3 regions of the Bacillus nitratireducens genome follow, and region 1 is predicted to be linked to each of the others. Evidence: predicted binding sites of a transcription regulator. Region 1 holds the regulator's gene; each other region holds the start of a gene.

Region 1 (5,842 bases):
ACCCATTGCGAATTCACGTACACCGTACCAAATGTTTTTTCCGCTGTAATCAGCTCTTGTAAAGTCTTTTTCGTTATTCATGTATGTTTTGTTAGAACCAGCAAGGTCAGCAGATCCACCGAAGAATGATGGTACAGACTCTGCAATTGCATTAATTACAGCACCTGAAGAATTACGTGTTGCTGCTTTTGATCCTAATTCATAAGTTGGTAAGCTTTGTTCCCAACCTTCTGGAAGAAGACCGTTCATTGCTGCTTGCAGTTCGTTTGCTAATTCTGGATATGCTTGTGCATATTCACCGAGCATCGTGTTCCACGCAGCTTGCGTCGTTTCACCAACATCTTGTACTGTTTTACGGAAGTTGTCATATACTTCTTCTGCTACATGGAAGTCTTGTTCAGCAGTCCAAGCGTATGCTTCTTTCGTTAATTTTGTTTCGTCTACACCAAGTGGAGAACCATGTGAAGCTGATTTTCCTGATTTGTTTGGAGAACCGAAACCAATTGTCGTTCTTACTTCAATTAGCGTTGGGCGTTTTTCGTCAGCTTTCGCTTCTTCAATTGCTTTTGCGATCGCTTCAATATCGTTTCCATCCTCAACACGGATTACTTGCCAGCCGTATGCTTTGTAACGATCTTCTACACTTTCAGAGAATGAACGATTTAAATCGCCATCTAATGAAATATCGTTTGAATCGTAAAGTACAACAAGACGACCTAATTGTAAATGAGCAGCTAATGAAGATGCTTCAGCAGAAACGCCTTCCATTAAATCTCCATCACCACAAATAGCGTATGTATGATGATCTACTACATTATACGCATCACGGTTGTATTTAGCCGCTAAATGTCTTTCAGCCATTGCCATACCTACAGCAGTTGCAATACCTTGTCCAAGTGGACCAGTAGTTGCGTCTACACCTGCTGTATGACCGTACTCAGGATGTCCTGGAGTTTTGCTTCCCCATTGACGGAAGTTCTTTAAGTCATCCATTGTTACATCATAACCAGATAGGTGAAGTAGGCTGTATAATAACATTGAACCATGACCTGCAGATAATACGAAACGATCGCGGTTAAACCACGTTGGGTTATTTGGATTGTGTTTCATAAATTGAGTCCATAATGTATAAGCCATTGGTGCTGCACCCATTGGCATTCCTGGGTGACCAGAGTTTGCTTTTTCAATCGCATCAATGGATAATGTGCGAATCGTGTTGATAGAAAGTTGTTCGATTGAATGTGACATGCTATTCTTCCCTTCGCGTATGTTAGTAAACGTTTTATACATTTATATGATAGCTTCCCACGCAAGATTATACAACATGTATCGACAAATATGTTGATGTTTTTTTGATATTTTATAAAAAAATCAATGTTTCCGGGAATGTATGGGCATTCAATATGACATACTTTTTTATTGTTTTTATTTTAAAAAGAAAGGGAATTATCTGTATTTTTATGCAATATCATTAAATCCAAAAATAAAAAATGTATATTTAACCTTTCATTACTGCGCGTGGCAAATGAATAGAAGGCTCTAACTAAAAATAAAGAAGAGTGTTCTCCCTTTGAATCGAAATAAAATCAATAATAATTACCATCAAAGTAACACATGCACAAGACCATATTTTAAGCTTAGCGCAAATATGAAGAGCACATTAATTTCAACCACGCACTCCTACTAATCATAAAACAAATTGCACAAGCATATTCTCCTCGCATCTATTTTATCCTGCCTAAAGAATTACTGTATATACAATCTACTTGAATCTACTTGCAATCATTGCTTCTAATAACGCTATGTCAACCAATTCGATTTATTCACATATTACCTTCGCAACAAGTACATAATAAAAGACATATCAATTGATATGTCTAAATTCACCACTCACTATGTATTGAAACGATTGAAGTAGCATTACAACCGGAAAGCTATTACTCACGTATCTTTCTATTAATATCAAAAAAGACGGGCTATGCCCATCTTTTAATTTAATTTTGCATTATCTTGCTTTTTTAAAGCTTTCAATTTCGTCGGTGTAACATCCGTGCCTTCTTCGTTAACGACTTTAATTCCTTTTAATTCGTTTAACATATTTTGACGAAATCCTTTTAAATATTGTTCACGTAGCGATTGGCGCTCACGTTGTTCTTCTTCAGTTAAGCCTTCAGCTTTTGCTTTTTTCGCTAAGAAGTTAATGCGTTCAATGAGTTCGTGACTTGGCATCTCGAATCCCCCTTCTACTCAAAACTGATTATTATCATACAATAGTTAGTCCTCTTTATCAAGCAATTGCTTTGTATATTCTACATATCTTCGATGTACAGTTGCTTTTGAAACATCATGACCAAAACCACGAAGTGTTGCTGCAATTTCTTCAAAAGTTAATTCATTCCGGCGTAAACGTACAATTTCCTCAATTGGTACTTCTTTTTTCTCACGTCCTATACTTAAATGACGATTTTTCAAATTATTCTCTGGGCGAAACCCTTTCTCTACCGCCCTTTGCATGCCACGCTTAATTTTCAAATTGTGAATCTTCCTTTGATACTCTTCCACGATTCCAATGATATCCAATACCATCGAGTCAGAATCTGAAAGTTGTAATTCACCATTATGCGTATGTGTATATACTTTTATTCCTTCTTTATGTAAACAATGCATTAATGCAATCTTCGCATTCCCTCTACCAAGACGCGTTTCATCTTGTATTAGAAGTACATCAACTTGTTCATCTCGAATTGTATCTAATACTTCTAATATGCCATCACGTTCAATTGTATAGCCACTAGCCTGCTCCTCAATCACCTTTGTCACATTCATTTGATAGCGCTCAGCTAAATGCAATAATTCATCCTTTTGACGCAATAATGATGTTTCTTGTGCTTCTTTTGTTGTACTGACACGCGCATAAACAATTGCATTCATTTTGAACCCTTCTTTCTCGCTTTATTTTCCCTCTAGTGTATCATAAATCTTCCTTTTGTTCGAACTTATGTTTGTAGAATGTTTTTTCGCATGTTATACTTATTAATAAGAAAAATGAAAGAAAACGAGGTGTTAGAAAACATGGAAAAGTTAACGAAACGCCAGCAAGACATTCTCGACTTTATTAAGCTAAAAGTACAAGAAAAAGGATATCCACCTTCCGTACGTGAAATCGGTCAAGCAGTCGGCCTCGCTTCTAGTTCTACAGTGCACGGACATTTATCACGACTAGAAGAAAAAGGATATATTCGACGCGATCCAACAAAACCACGCGCAATTGAAATTTTAGGTGACAACCGAATGGAAACAGAAACACAATCTGTTATTCAAGTTCCAATCGTCGGAAAAGTTACTGCCGGTTTACCGATTACAGCAGTCGAAAGTGTAGAAGATCACTTCCCACTTCCAGCTAGTATCGTTGCTGGAGCAGATCAAGTGTTTATGTTACGCATTTCTGGAGATAGCATGATTGACGCTGGTATTTTTGATGGAGATTTAGTTGTAGTTCGCCAACAACAGTCTGCATACAACGGTGAAATTGTAGTTGCTTTAACAGAAGATAACGAAGCAACTGTTAAACGTTTCTATAAAGAAAAAGATCATTTCCGTCTACAACCGGAAAACTCTTCACTAGAACCTATCATTTTAAAACAAGTGTCAGTTATCGGAAAAGTAATCGGCGTATATCGTGATTTACATTAAAAATATAAAAAGAAGATAATCCCCTTATTTATATAGGGGATTATCTTCTTTTTATATTTTGATAGATTTCCGTTTACTCAAAAGAATGCATTACCTTAATTATTAACGCGTTTCAATAGTAACATCTCCAGCAGCTGTTTTACCGCTAATTTTTTTACTCCCATTACCAATTGTTATATTTTGATTTTCTTCATTAAAAATTGTCACGTCTCCAGCAGCACTTTGCCCCGTTATAACTGCATCTTGTGGTTTTTCCAACAAAGTAATATCTACATCTCCAGCAGTTGAACTTGCCTCTACATCATATTTTGGATCATGATCCATAATATATACATCTCCGCTAGCCGTTTTTGCTGTTACTTTCCCTATTACTTTTTTAAAGCTCACCTCACCAGCTTTTGTAGATCCCTCCACACTCTTAGCTGTTACATGTTTCAAATCCACTTCTCCTGCGAGTGTTTCAACACTTACGCGGTCACTTTTCACATTACTTATTTCTATTTGTCCAGCGGATGAATTTACTTTTATCTCTTGATAAGAACGTTCAGGTACTAATATAGTCAATGTAGGCGTTCGAAATCCAAAATTGTAAAATGAAAAATCAAATGAAACACCTTTTTCTATTTCCCCTATGACTTTTAATGTATCACCATCTTCAGCAATACGAATTTCCTGTTTACTTACGTCCCCTGTTTGCTTTACATAAAAAGAGGAATCAGGAGATTTTTGGACAACAATATCTCCTGCATCTAACTTAACTTCTACATTTTTTAGCGTTTCGTTCTTAATTACGTCCTCTTTATCTCCTTTTTCTGCAGTTTTTACTGCTTTTTCATATGTTTGTGAAATCCCTATTACTCCAATAATGATACAAGCGATAGCTACTAATAATATCTTTTTCATCATCTACTCCCCTTTTATCATTTTGAAGTTCCATACTACATAGCGTACACATAATCTTTTAAACCACTTCGTACTATAATAAGCTACAATACATAACAACAAACCTACTCCAACAAACGTTATACTAACGAAAAGATCCAACCATATAAACGTACCCATAAATATTTTTATAATAACGAAAAATGGTGTCACTACACTAGCAATACCACCGACCCAAAATGAAAATATAAAACCGATAATTGCAACTAACGGGCCTAATACAATAATAAAATTAAACAAACTAAGTCCAATCGCTGCCATGACAGCTCTTGTTATATTCGAAGTCGATGGATCCTTTTTCATCTCATCAAAGCGATACAACGCAAGCAAGTCTTTCGCAATTACCTTTGGAGAGCCAAGTCCCTTTATTATTTCTGATTCAGTTTTCCCCTCTTCCATCCCAAACTGAAAGTGCTCTTCATAATCAAATAAAATATCTTGTCGCTCTTCTTCTGGTAACTTTCTAAGATGACTTGATAATTCTTTAAGAAACTGCTCTTTACTCATCCCATTCCACCCCTTCAATAATTTCTTGAACACCTTTAGCAAAATCACGCCACTCTGTTACTAATAACGTAAGTTGCATCTCCCCTTGCTCTGTTAGTTGATAATATTTACGGGGCGGTCCTTCCGTGGATTCTTTTAAATATGTTTGAAAATATCCCTCTTTCGTTAAACGACGTAATAGCGGATATACAGAACCTTCCGATATTAAAAATTTATTTGAAATTTGCTGAACAAGTTCATAACCATAACAATCCTTACGTTTTACAAGCGCCAATACACACAGTTCTAACACACCTTTTTTAAATTGAACGTTCAAGGACAATCCCCCTTTCTTATTTCAGTACTGTTCAATACACGGCACCTGTTTTATCCATAATATACCACTTAGTACTGTTTATTGCAAGGTACTATATTTTCAAACTTTAATTTATCACTAAACACATCCACAACATCAAACACTGAGCAAAACATACAATATTGAAGAAATACAATAGTATTTTAAATAATCTCCGTGATTTTTCCGAGCATCTCGCGGACAGCTATTCAATTTATTCCGCCAGCACCTATGTTGTCCACAAATAAAAAAAGCCCTGATACCGTAGTATCAAGGCTTTTTTACTTCTTAGTATAGAGACATATATTGATCGCGTTCCCATTGGTGAACTTGAGTTCTAAAGATATCCCACTCAATTTCTTTTGC
Region 2 (5,842 bases), on a different contig from region 1:
ATTTATTCCTCCTGCTTAATTGTTTAATATAAAAATATATAAATACCGTTATTTTCATTATACAAAATTAAAAAGAAAAGATGGAGTAAAATTCCAATTCACACCATCTTTAACAACAACTTTTTTCAAAACGTCGCGACTTTATTATAAACATCGCATCTTTTTTCAAAACATCGTGACTTTATTTCAAACCAACCTTATGTCATTGGGGTACGGAAACGATTCTGGGTAAGAGGGGCCACTCTGGGATTAAATTCTATAATATATTTTTGATAAGTGTATTTGAGAGCTTCTAAATACTTTAAAATCAACACCTTCCTATATTATCAATAGGGTAAACCCTATTGATAATGGTTAGTTAAAACAATATCTTTTCTATCAATTGAAACTTTATTTATCCTTAAAATTAAGGATATAAAAGTCAAGACTTAAAGATTTCACTCTTTGTTTTGTATTTATTTTCCATAGTGGCCCCTCATTCCCCGAATCGTTTCCGCCCCCCTACTAACACTTTTATTATCAGTGTTTTTAACACTAACTTTGATTGTGGGCTATGCATTAAGTTAAACGTATTTCTTCAAGAATAAAACTAGATATTCCGTCAATACTGTAGATAACCTAGTTGGAACAAGACCTCCATTAGGTGAGCAGTTAGCTTTTGCTAGCTGCTCTTGTTTTCTGAAATTAGTTAAATTTACCTGCTGTTTTTAACGTAATATTACGTTACAATATAAAAGAATAAAATATATTGAGCTGTTATACCATTACCCTAGGAAACTAGGGTTTTTATTTCTACAAAATGAAATTTTTATTAAAACGATAATTCTTTATTTCTCAATATAAAGAGTCTAGAATTTTCACTAAAAATCATGTAATATATGCGTAAAGAGTAAGGTAAGAGTTACTCTTTGCCATTTTAGGAGAGGATTTGCTATACATAGCAGGTCCTCTTTTGTTTTTCTTAGCTTAATAGCGATGGGGTACTTTAAAATCTTAGCTTGATGGGCATGTGGCGGTACCCCCATAAGAAGTTTTAAATATTTAACTTTAAAATACATAGTTGCTAACGAGTATAGTTAATAATTAATTTAAAAGGGATTAAATTTTCTGTAGGTAAATATATATATACTTTTATAATCACCAAAGATTTTAAAAGAAATTAAATAACCTGAGGCTATGTAAATATAGAACTTAGATTATTTATTCGTGCTTTTTAAATACTGTCTACTTGACAGGAAGCACTTCAAATCAGAGTTTTATTCTTAACTTTTTAATTGTTATTTCACCCTTAGAACTTATTGCTTCATAAAAATCAAAATTATTTCTATTTTCTTGTTTACATTTTTCTTTAATGATCTTTATAATTTTTATTCTATCTTCTCTGGAGGTTTTCATTCCAAAAATAATAGCTTCTAAATCTTCAAATTTATATTTCAATTTTCTATCATGCACTTCTGTATAGATATCTAAAGCACTAAATAATAATAATCTATATTCTTTTTCATATTGCCAATCAATGGATTTGTTTAAAAATGGAGCTTGATAGTTATGCCAGTACTCTTTTTGCCAATCCTTAATAACTTCATCATTTAATTGATTTGCAAAGTTACTGATATTCCCTTCTGAATCTGTATACCATTGTCGTAAAAGTACATTATGCTTTAAGTATCCCAAATGACTAAAAAAATTAATTCTTTGAATTTGATTAGAATAATTCATTTTATAAAATTCAAAAGGACGATATTTATAAATTTTCTTTAAATCTGAATGTCCAATTATTTTTTTAATTCAATTGTAGGTACATCAGCATCGTGAGTTCGGAATTTAAGACAAACACCTTTGTGACTATCCCCATAATGTCCCCAAACTGCTGAATTTGTACAATTATCCATAAAACAAGATACATAACATTTTGGATATGTCAGCTCAGTAATTTTCTTTAAATATCTTTCTGTAAATTCAACATATATAAATTTTGTTTTCTGGCTATTTTGATTTTCTTCAACATTATAGGCAGCTTCTAATTCGCTATCATTTAGTACGGCTTTGTATACTTGTATATAGTCATTGTAAAGGTTTGGTTTTTTATTAAATTGTTCCATTGTATCTTTTAAATCTGTTATTAGGTCAGATCTTATCATGGAGGTAAAGGGGTTAATTGATTGTGAAGATAGACCTAACTCCATATTTACTTCCAAGATAGCTTCTAAGGTGAAATAGTGTAGAATTTTTAAATATACGTAAAGTTCGTCTTGAGAAGTTTCTTTAGATTGTTTGGATAAGAAATTCAGACAGAAATTTATATATTCGCTGTTGAAAACACGTTCATAAACCATATTAATAATTTTTTTGTATTTTTCACTATAATATTGTTCTCGATCCCAAATAGGGATATGTGAATTGTTTAATTCTGATAATAATTTAGACATTAAAAATACATGAGTTAGGCTATACATATAATGTTTAAAAAAATTTTTCCAAACAATAATATCTCCCTTCCAATAATACTCCCTTATGCCCTCCATTGGATCATTTAATGAATCGAGGTCTGAAAAATATATTTCTTGATTTTCCAGTTCTTTGTACTCACCTAATAAGCTTTTAATATTTCGAAATCTGTACATGGTAGTCACTCCATTTTCTAGTTCACAGGTTCTGTTACTGTTAATTGCATTCTAATTACTACTATATTATTACAAAAAATAGATTGTTTTTCAGTATTTTCCTGAAATATTACTTCTCCTGTGCTGTAGCTATTGCTTCGAAATATAGTTTTTATAATATTCATTGGTTTCTTCCACATAAGAACAATGTTCTTAAGAATAATAATCATAAATTGTTTTTGATTACATTGATAGTAATTTTACGTACCGTATTGTGATAAAAATTTCTAACAAATGATTGTATAATCCAAAACAATAGGTTTATAATAGGAACAAACGTTCTGTTTTTGGAGGGTAAAATGATGTTCGATTACTCAAAATACATGAATCGAATGATATTCTGTATCGATCTATGTTCATTTTTCGCCAGTTGCGCTTGTGTAATGCGAGGTTTAGATCCATTGAAAGTAAAGCTAGCTGTTGTTGGAGACGTAAATCGAAATGGATCTATTGTATTGGCTGCGACTCCTGAATTGAAAAAATTAGGGATTTCTACAGCAACTAGATTATACGAAATACCAAGAGACCCAAATATTATTATTGTGAATGCAACAATGAAAAGATTTGTAGAAATTTCAAATCAAATCACAGAAATTTACACCAGGTATGTAGCATTAGAGGATCTACACGTTTATTCCATAGACGAGTGCTTTCTAGACATGCAACAAACAGCTCATCTTTTCGGACGTGATCCAATTGTAATTGCTAAAAGGATTCAAAGAGAAATATATGATACCACTGGCATAACCGCATCAATTGGAATTGGACCGAATTTGTTTCTTTCAAAAGTTGCGCTAGATGTGGAAAGTAAACATTCAAACTCTAGAATTGCCATGTGGTCATACGAAGATGTTTCGAAAAAATTATGGGAAATTAAGCCGCTTCACAAAGTATGGGGAATTGGAAAGGCTACGGAAGAGGCATTGCACAGCATGGGGCTATTTTCCTTGAAGGATGTTGCTATAACGCCTAAAGAACATCTAATCAAGCGATTTGGCAAAGTAAAAGGTGAAGAGTTATATCGTTTCTCATACGGTATTGATGAGAGCCGAATTGCTAATAAATACATTCCGAAAAGCACTTCTATTACAAAAGGGCAAATATTATTAGAAGACTGTTTTAGCCCCAAAAAATTAAAAATGCTTCTTCTAGAACAAATAGAAGAAACCTGTTTTCGCTTACGATCTATAGATAAATGTTGTCGTACGGTTGAGCTTTCTATAGGCTATAGCAAATACATTGGTGGAGGATTTAAACGAGCAATTACCTTGGATCAGCCAACTTGCTTAACGGAAGATGTCTATGCCGCTTGTTTAGACTTACTGAAAAAATTTCATTCGGGCCATCCGGTGCGCCAAATACATATTACACTAAAGAATTTGACCAGGGATGATGCAATTCAAATGTCACTTTTCGAAGATACTTCCCAAAAAGATACTAAAAGGAAATTAGCAAAGACAATGGACGGAATCCGGCATAGATATGGTAAAAATTCAATTATGCGTGGGATTAGCTTTATTAAAGGTGCTACACAAAGGGAAAGAAACGGGAAAATAGGTGGACATAAAGCATAAGGAGGAATACAGATTATGATTGATAGAGGTATGATGCGATGGGTTCCATTTTCAGCCATAAAAGAACAATTTGAAGGATTAAATGAAATGTATGAAAAACAAAACGAAGTACCGATGCCTATTTTAGATGAACAAAAACTAGATCTTATAAATGATATTGTGTGTTGTGCAATGGCTGAAAATAAGCAAGTAAGTATTTCATACCAAAAACAGAACAAGGTATATTCCGAAGTGGGTTATATTCATTACTACGATATGGTCTGTAATGAATTAAGATTTAGGAACCAATATGATAATGTACTATATATAAAAATTAATCGTGTAACAGATATAAAATATACATAATCATCTACAAAATAAAAAGTATCTATGTGAAGACTTCATGTTATTATGATTAAGTTATATTAATTCAGTTTATTATGTATGTAGGTGAAACAAATGGTAAATAAAGAATCTAAACAAGAATACGATCTAAGTAAAATATACGCATACAAAGAGTTCCCTGATAAAATTAGCGGTCGTTGCGATAATTGCGGCAATACTTCATTCAAGAGTTCCGTTAAAGATTACATTTTTTTAAGAGAGTGTCGTCAATGCGGTATGAAGAAAATCATATAGTCCTTAAAAAGTACCCTATAGTGTAGACACTTATAACAAAGTCTACCTATCCAGGGCTTTTTTCTTTATAAAATAAAAAGAACAATATGATATACTGTTGGTTTGGAATAAAGTTTAATCAGAAACATTACGCAAACACATATTATATGGTAAAGAAGAAGCATCCATTTTGAAATAAGTTTGTTCAAAATGGATGCTTTCCTTGTGAATTAGTATACAATTTTTATAAAAAAGTTTGATCATTTTGTTCTCTGTAAATTTAAGTACCTTTCTTCCCATTATATTTAATAGAGCTAAACACAATAACTATTAATCATTATATAAATATTTATGATAATATATAAACTAAGATTATCAATGCAATGGAGGTTTACAATATGAAAAATATACAGGAATCCCTAAAAAATCCATTTATTAAATATCCATTAGCCATAATTTCAGCTATAGCTATAATAAAAACAGGCTATGATTTAGGCTCTTTTATAATAAAGTTAAAATACATTTAAATCATAAAAAAGAAATTAATCTTTTTAAACAAAAGATTAATTTCTTTTTTTATCGCAACTTTCTTTGAAACATCGTGACTTTATTCAAAACATCGCGTCTTTTTTATAAACGTCATAACTTTATTTAAAAGCAACATCAGATACAACAAAAGAGCCTTACCTCTATAGGAAAGACTCCACTAGTATAGCTGTATATATTTACATAACAATTAAGAAACTGTAAAAATATAACACAAAGAAGCAGAACCCTAACATTCCGCCTATGGCTAGTACCTGTTTAACCCAGCTCTTGAATTTCAGATTACTTTCAATAATCGCTTTCACTCTTTCCATATCCGTTTCCTCCTATTAAGGAGAACCCTTAAAGACTCTCACCTCGCTATGATACCATTAAGGTATGACTAATAGCGGCCTGATTTTTGTCTAAATATATAAATATGTAATATTGCATATAAGAATGTATTGATAAAAATGTAAGCGC
Region 3 (5,842 bases), 490 kb from region 1:
AGCAATTGCTGAAACGTTCCTTCCTTTCGAAGGAACACCTGCACCAGTTCCTAAAAATACAAATTCCACTTTCTTTCCTCCAGCTCTTTATATAATCTATCTCTCATCTTACGGAATGTTATTTCAAATGGCAAATTGAATTTGCATAACCAATCATCTAGACAACTATATAACACGAACGTTATAGTTAAAAAACTTAGCAATCGTTCGTGTTTTATGTTAAAATAATTATACTACATTTTAAGGGAGCGTTTTATTATGAAAGAAGCATTTCGTTTACAAACTGATTTTTCATCTTCATTTGATCGCTGGGTAAGTTCTTTCGTGTCTGATCACCCAGCACAATTAGAATGGACGACTTTGAAAGAATTAATCCATGAATATACAACAACACATACAAATGATTCGTTACCAACATATATTTCTTCAGCTTTAACATATTACGCACAACGCGTTTCAACAACAAACAGTTCAGAAATTGTTATTTTTGAAAATGATACAATCTCATAATCTATAATAAAAAGCACTGTAATCAGTGCTTTTTATTTATATCCATACCTTTTGTTTTAACTTGGCATGAACCCGAAAAAGGATTTGACCGCTTCTAAGCATGGTTGAATTCTCTCTTCCATCTAAAAAAGAAAAGTTAAATCCATGACACCTTCTACATAAACTTATTCTCTAATTTTTGCTGAAACGACTTTTCTTGCTTACGCAATAATTGGCTACCTCGTTGTAAAAGCGGTGTTCCATACTTATCATTAATTTGATCAATGACAGCAAGTAGCGGCTCTTCTTTCGCATCTTTTTCAAATGAAAACAAATCTAATTGTTTCACCGATTCTGTTTTCCACTCTATTTCAGTAGCCGTAACACCTAACAGGCGAACAGAATCACCATCCCAATGTTGCTTCCATAAACGTGATGCCGCTTGAAAAATATCACGTTCTTCCCAAATTGCATTTTTCAATTGCTTACTCCGTGTAACCGTCCGCCTATCATGGTATTTAATCATAATTTGAATGTTATAACTAACAAGCGTTCGTTTTTGTAGCCTTTTGCTTACTGATTTCGATAATCTGTCTAACATATCAAGTAATTCTTTTTCTTCGTCCATATCCTTTGAAAAAGTCATCGAATTACCAACGCTTTTATGCTGTCCTATTTGATCCGGATCAACTTCCCTATCATCCATACCTTTTGCCCGCTGTTGTAAATCAACACCGTGCTTTCCAATTTTAGCGCGAATGATATGTTCGTTTCCTTTTGCTAACTGCTCAATTGTTTGTATATGAATATCATTTAATTTTTCAGCTGTTTTTTCTCCAATTCCATGCATTGCTCCAACTGGAAGTGGCCAAATCATTTCTGGAATATCTCGTTTTCGAAGCACGGTAATACCGAGAGGTTTTTTCATATCAGAAGCTGTTTTTGCTAGGAAAAGGTTTGGAGCAATTCCGATGCTACACGGAAGCTGTAACTCTGTTAATAACGCCCCTTGAATCATCTTCGCTATTTCAAGGGGCGTACCGAGCGCATAGCAATCTGTAATATCTAAATACCCTTCATCTATAGAAACCGGTTGTATTTTTTCTGTAAAACGGGAAAGAATTTGAAACATTTGAAATGAAGCTTCTCGATATAATGTAAAATTAGGACGCCTCACAACTAATTGCGGACATAATCGCTTTGCTTCCCATAAGGGCATCGTCGTACGTATTCCATATTCTCTCGCCTCATAACTACATGTTATGATAATCCCTTTTCGCTCTTTTTCATTCCCGGCAATCGCTAATGGCTTTCCTTGTAATGATGGGTCATGAGCAATTTCAACAGATGCGAAAAAACAATTCATATCTACATGTAAAATAACACGACCATTTTTCGGATACATTTCTCGCATACTACTCACCCCTCAAAGAACATTTGTTCTTTCATTATATCAAATTTCTTTACACGTTATAATAATTATTGGCTTTTCTCTATCTATTTTTTGTTATACTGTATGTAACAAATGGATATTATTGTAAAGGAGATGAATCGTTATGAAACAACATAATAAACTCAATTATGTATTTATTATTATTATAGTAATCCTTGCAATTAATTATTTGTTACTTCCCCTTTTTAACATTAACATTTACGCTTTAGGAATCTTCTCTCATTTCATACGTTTTACAACAACTTATGTACTTCCGTGGGTCTTCTTATATTGGCTTATCCGCCTTGTGAAAGCAATTGAATCAAAATAAAAAAAGACGTGTAAACCATAATTGGTTCACACGTCTTTTTTATTACTTACTTCGCTACTTCTTCAATAATAGCTACAACTAATTCTGCTGTTTTCGCTAATTCTTCAACAGGAATTTTTTCATTTGTTGTATGAATCTCTTCATAACCAACTGCTAAGTTAACTGTTGGGATACCGTGTCCTGCGATTACGTTCGCATCACTTCCGCCACCACTTTGGTGAAGAGAAGGTGTACGGCCAATGCTTTCAGCAGCGCGTTTCGCAACTTCTACAACGTGATCTCCATCAGCAAACTTAAAACCTGGGTACATAACATTTACTTCAACGTCTGCATGACCACCCATTTCTTTTGCAGTTGTTTCAAATGCTTCTTTCATTTTTGCAACTTGTACTTCCATTTTCTCATTGATTAAAGAACGAGCTTCTGCAAAAATTTGAACATGATCGCAAACGATATTTGTTTGTGTGCCACCTTCAAAACGCCCAATATTTGCAGTTGTTTCAGAATCGATACGACCAAGTGGCATCTTTGCAATTGCTTTTGCTGCGATAGTAATTGCAGATACACCCTTTTCTGGTGCTACGCCAGCGTGCGCTGTTTTCCCACGAATAATCGCATTCACTTTCGCTTGTGTTGGCGCTGCAACTACGATTTCACCAACTTTTCCATCGCTATCTAATGCATAACCATATTTCGCTGTAATGCGCTCGCGATCCAACGCTTTTGCACCAATAAGACCCGATTCTTCTCCAACTGTAATAATAAACTCAATTTTACCATGAGGGATGTTTTTTTCTTTTAAAACACGAATTGCTTCAAACATAGATGCTAAACCAGCTTTATCATCCGCTCCTAAAATAGTAGTCCCATCTGATACGACATATCCATCTTTAATAGAAGGCTTAATTCCATTACCAGGAACTACTGTATCCATATGAGAAGTGAAATAAATTGTATCAACACCGTCTTTTGTTGCTGGTAAAGTACAAATTAAGTTACCTGCACCATGACCAGTCACGCCCATCGTGTCATCCTCAAATACTTCTACACCTAAAGCAGTAAATTTCTCTGTTAACACTTTGCAAATTTCTGCTTCAAATTTTGTTTCAGAATCTACTTGTACTAACTCCATGAATTCATTTACTAAACGTTCTTGATTAATCATAAGACTGCGCCTCCTGCACTACCATTATGTATGTAACAATATTAATTATAACAGAATTTCGCAAAAGTTTCGAAATACAAGACAAAAAACAGATGGTTCATACATCTAGATACCCATCTGCCTTCTATTACTCGTTTAACAACACCCAGCGCATATGATCTTCCCAAACACCATTAACCATTAGCATTTTTCGAGATACACCTTCATATTGAAATCCTATTTTCGTCACTACTTGTATAGATGCTAAATTACGCGGCATGATCGGTGCTTCTATACGATGTAAATGAAATTCTTTAAAGGTAACTTGAATTGCTTTTCTAAGCGCTTCTGTTGTGTAACCTTTATTCAATTCTTCCTTATCTAATTTATAGCCAAGTACACAAGATTGATAAATTCCGCGAACAATTAGATTAAATGAAATGCATCCAATAATTTTTGTATCATCACCCTTTTTAAAAATCCACAGCCTGATGATCTTACCTTCCGCGAACTCTTTTCTATCCTTTTGTAACTTTTTCTTTTGGTAATCTAACGTAAAAAAATCATCCGGTCTATACTCTTCCCACGCTTTTAAAAAATCACGATTTTTGTCGTAATATTGAAGAACTTTTTCCGCATACGACTCATCAATTTCCCTTAAATGTAAACGCTCTGTTTCGTATATTTTCATCATCGTATCTCCATTCTTCATGCTTGCATAACAAAAACTAATAATCTACCTTTTAACATATTCTCTACGTATGCTCAAATTTCCTGTTATATTTTGCACCCCCTTCCCGAATTTTGTCCTTTCTCTCCCCTTGTCCACAATTTCATTTCTCGTTACAATGAAATTGTACTGATTTGCAAGGAGGTTTAACGATGCATAAAAAAGCTCAAAAAATTATGGTTTATATAATGCTAATTTCTATGCTTGTAACAACACTACTTACTGGCGCAAGTATGTTTTGGTAAAAAGGACGATTCACTCGTCCTTTTTTTACTGTTTACACATACAAAATAGACCATCTCGAAATCGAGATAGTCTATCTTCTAATGAATATTTTATTTTATATATAGTACAACTGCTACAATACTAAAGGAAAAAGCCATTACAAGCGCTATTACAAAGCTTGTATATTGTTTCTGCTGAAATGCCCCAATAACAAAAGTAAGATTGAGTAATGCCATAAATACAATCGCTACAACGTAAGAACATATATTAAAAGTTGCCAATATGAATGTAATAACAAATAGAAAACCCACAAAAAACTGCATATAAGAAATTCTCGGATTCAAGTACATATGAGCAACCCCTTTACCTATTTTTATCCCGCATTAACGGGCAGTAAGACTCCCACCTCAAAATTTGGCTAGGGCAAAGCAGTTAGGCGAGAGATCAACTGCCCGTAAATGCCCGATTGGTTCAACTAATAATCAGCGGGTAATAACCTCCCACTGATTAAAGTTTCACTTTATCTTTCTATATTTTCATTAACGCATGGTTATGTACACATGTCAAGACAACTTATAATAAAAGAAAAAGCCAACTTTTGTGTCGGCTTTTTCATATGCAATGGCTCCTTTTTCTTTTGCCAATTGCTGAAATGATTTTTTCGATTTCACAATCCATACTTTCGTTCCAATTGGAATACGATCAAATAAATACTCCACATCGTTTTTCTTCATTCTTATACATCCTTGTGAAATATACTTTCCAATTGAACTAGGTTGGTTTGTTCCATGTATTCCATATTTACTCCCATCTGTTCCTCGTGCATTAAATCCAATCCACCTTGACCCAAGTGGATTTTTCGGTGATCCACCTGGAATATCCTTCGCAATATAATACGGATCCTTTGCTTTCATTACAATATCAAAAGTTCCCTCTGGGGTTAATTCATTCGTTTTTCCTGTCGCTACTGGAAAAACCTTTTGGATTTTCCCATCGTCAATATAAGCTAACTTATTCGTCGCTTTATTTACAATAATAAAAGGATCTCCGGTACGCGGATTATCACCAAGAGGCCAGATCGGTGATAAAGAAAGACATAATATGAAAGAGAGAAGATACGGCATATGTAATTCCTACCTTCTATATAAGTTCTTTTATATTATCCTTTCCCTTAAAGCGACTTTTAATGAGTAAATATTGCTCCATTTCATACACAAGTTGAACAAGTTTCGCACGTATCTCAAATTCTTCACGTGTAACTGGCAATGGCATGTCTCTAAATAATTCTCGCATTTCTTGAAGTTGTCTTAACGAAATGACCCCTGTACTTTCAGGACGAATAGAGTTCCCTATATTTTCAATTACATCTGCAATCATATCGGCTTGTTCATACGTCCAAGATAGTGACGCAGCTAATGGTATCATGCGCTCCAAAATTTCAAATTGTTGCATGCGCATATCAAAATAACGATAATAATAGTCATCTTCACG

What was found. Region 1 encodes LexA, which represses DNA repair genes until DNA is damaged. Its sites were predicted from a motif close to CGAACATATGTTCG; they were not measured.
Region 2: a site for LexA is predicted at 2,933-2,946, ahead of Q3V31_RS26355 (Y-family DNA polymerase). Genes of this name have one in related genera too.
Region 3: a site for LexA is predicted at 1,920-1,933, ahead of Q3V31_RS06420 (DNA polymerase IV). Genes of this name have one in related genera too.

What each region holds. Positions count from the first base shown of each region.
Region 1 is NZ_JAUMJO010000002.1:510,504-516,345, reverse strand. It holds gene tkt (transketolase) at 1-1,248, opposite strand, end outside; gene Q3V31_RS08980 (DUF896 domain-containing protein) at 1,990-2,229, opposite strand; gene Q3V31_RS08975 (YneB family resolvase-like protein) at 2,275-2,931, opposite strand; gene lexA (transcriptional repressor LexA) at 3,073-3,693, shown strand; gene Q3V31_RS08965 (DUF4097 family beta strand repeat-containing protein) at 3,796-4,596, opposite strand; gene Q3V31_RS08960 (DUF1700 domain-containing protein) at 4,600-5,142, opposite strand; gene Q3V31_RS08955 (PadR family transcriptional regulator) at 5,135-5,458, opposite strand; gene glnA (type I glutamate--ammonia ligase) at 5,765-5,842, opposite strand, start outside.
Region 2 is NZ_JAUMJO010000009.1:168,373-174,214, reverse strand. It holds gene Q3V31_RS26365 (hypothetical protein) at 1,249-1,719, opposite strand; gene Q3V31_RS26360 (hypothetical protein) at 1,776-2,624, opposite strand; gene Q3V31_RS26355 (Y-family DNA polymerase) at 2,966-4,237, shown strand; gene Q3V31_RS26350 (YolD-like family protein) at 4,253-4,582, shown strand; gene Q3V31_RS26345 (DUF8096 family protein) at 4,676-4,855, shown strand; gene Q3V31_RS26340 (hypothetical protein) at 5,233-5,361, shown strand; gene Q3V31_RS26335 (hypothetical protein) at 5,560-5,694, opposite strand.
Region 3 is NZ_JAUMJO010000002.1:22,129-27,970, reverse strand. It holds gene rnz (ribonuclease Z) at 1-69, opposite strand, end outside; gene Q3V31_RS06425 (DUF3932 family protein) at 259-510, shown strand; gene Q3V31_RS06420 (DNA polymerase IV) at 665-1,903, opposite strand; gene Q3V31_RS06415 (hypothetical protein) at 2,046-2,252, shown strand; gene Q3V31_RS06410 (tripeptidase T) at 2,299-3,417, opposite strand; gene Q3V31_RS06405 (GNAT family N-acetyltransferase) at 3,545-4,090, opposite strand; gene prli42 (stressosome-associated protein Prli42) at 4,279-4,371, shown strand; gene Q3V31_RS06395 (DUF3894 domain-containing protein) at 4,462-4,701, opposite strand; gene Q3V31_RS06390 (L,D-transpeptidase) at 4,915-5,475, opposite strand; gene Q3V31_RS06385 (aromatic acid exporter family protein) at 5,492-5,842, opposite strand, start outside.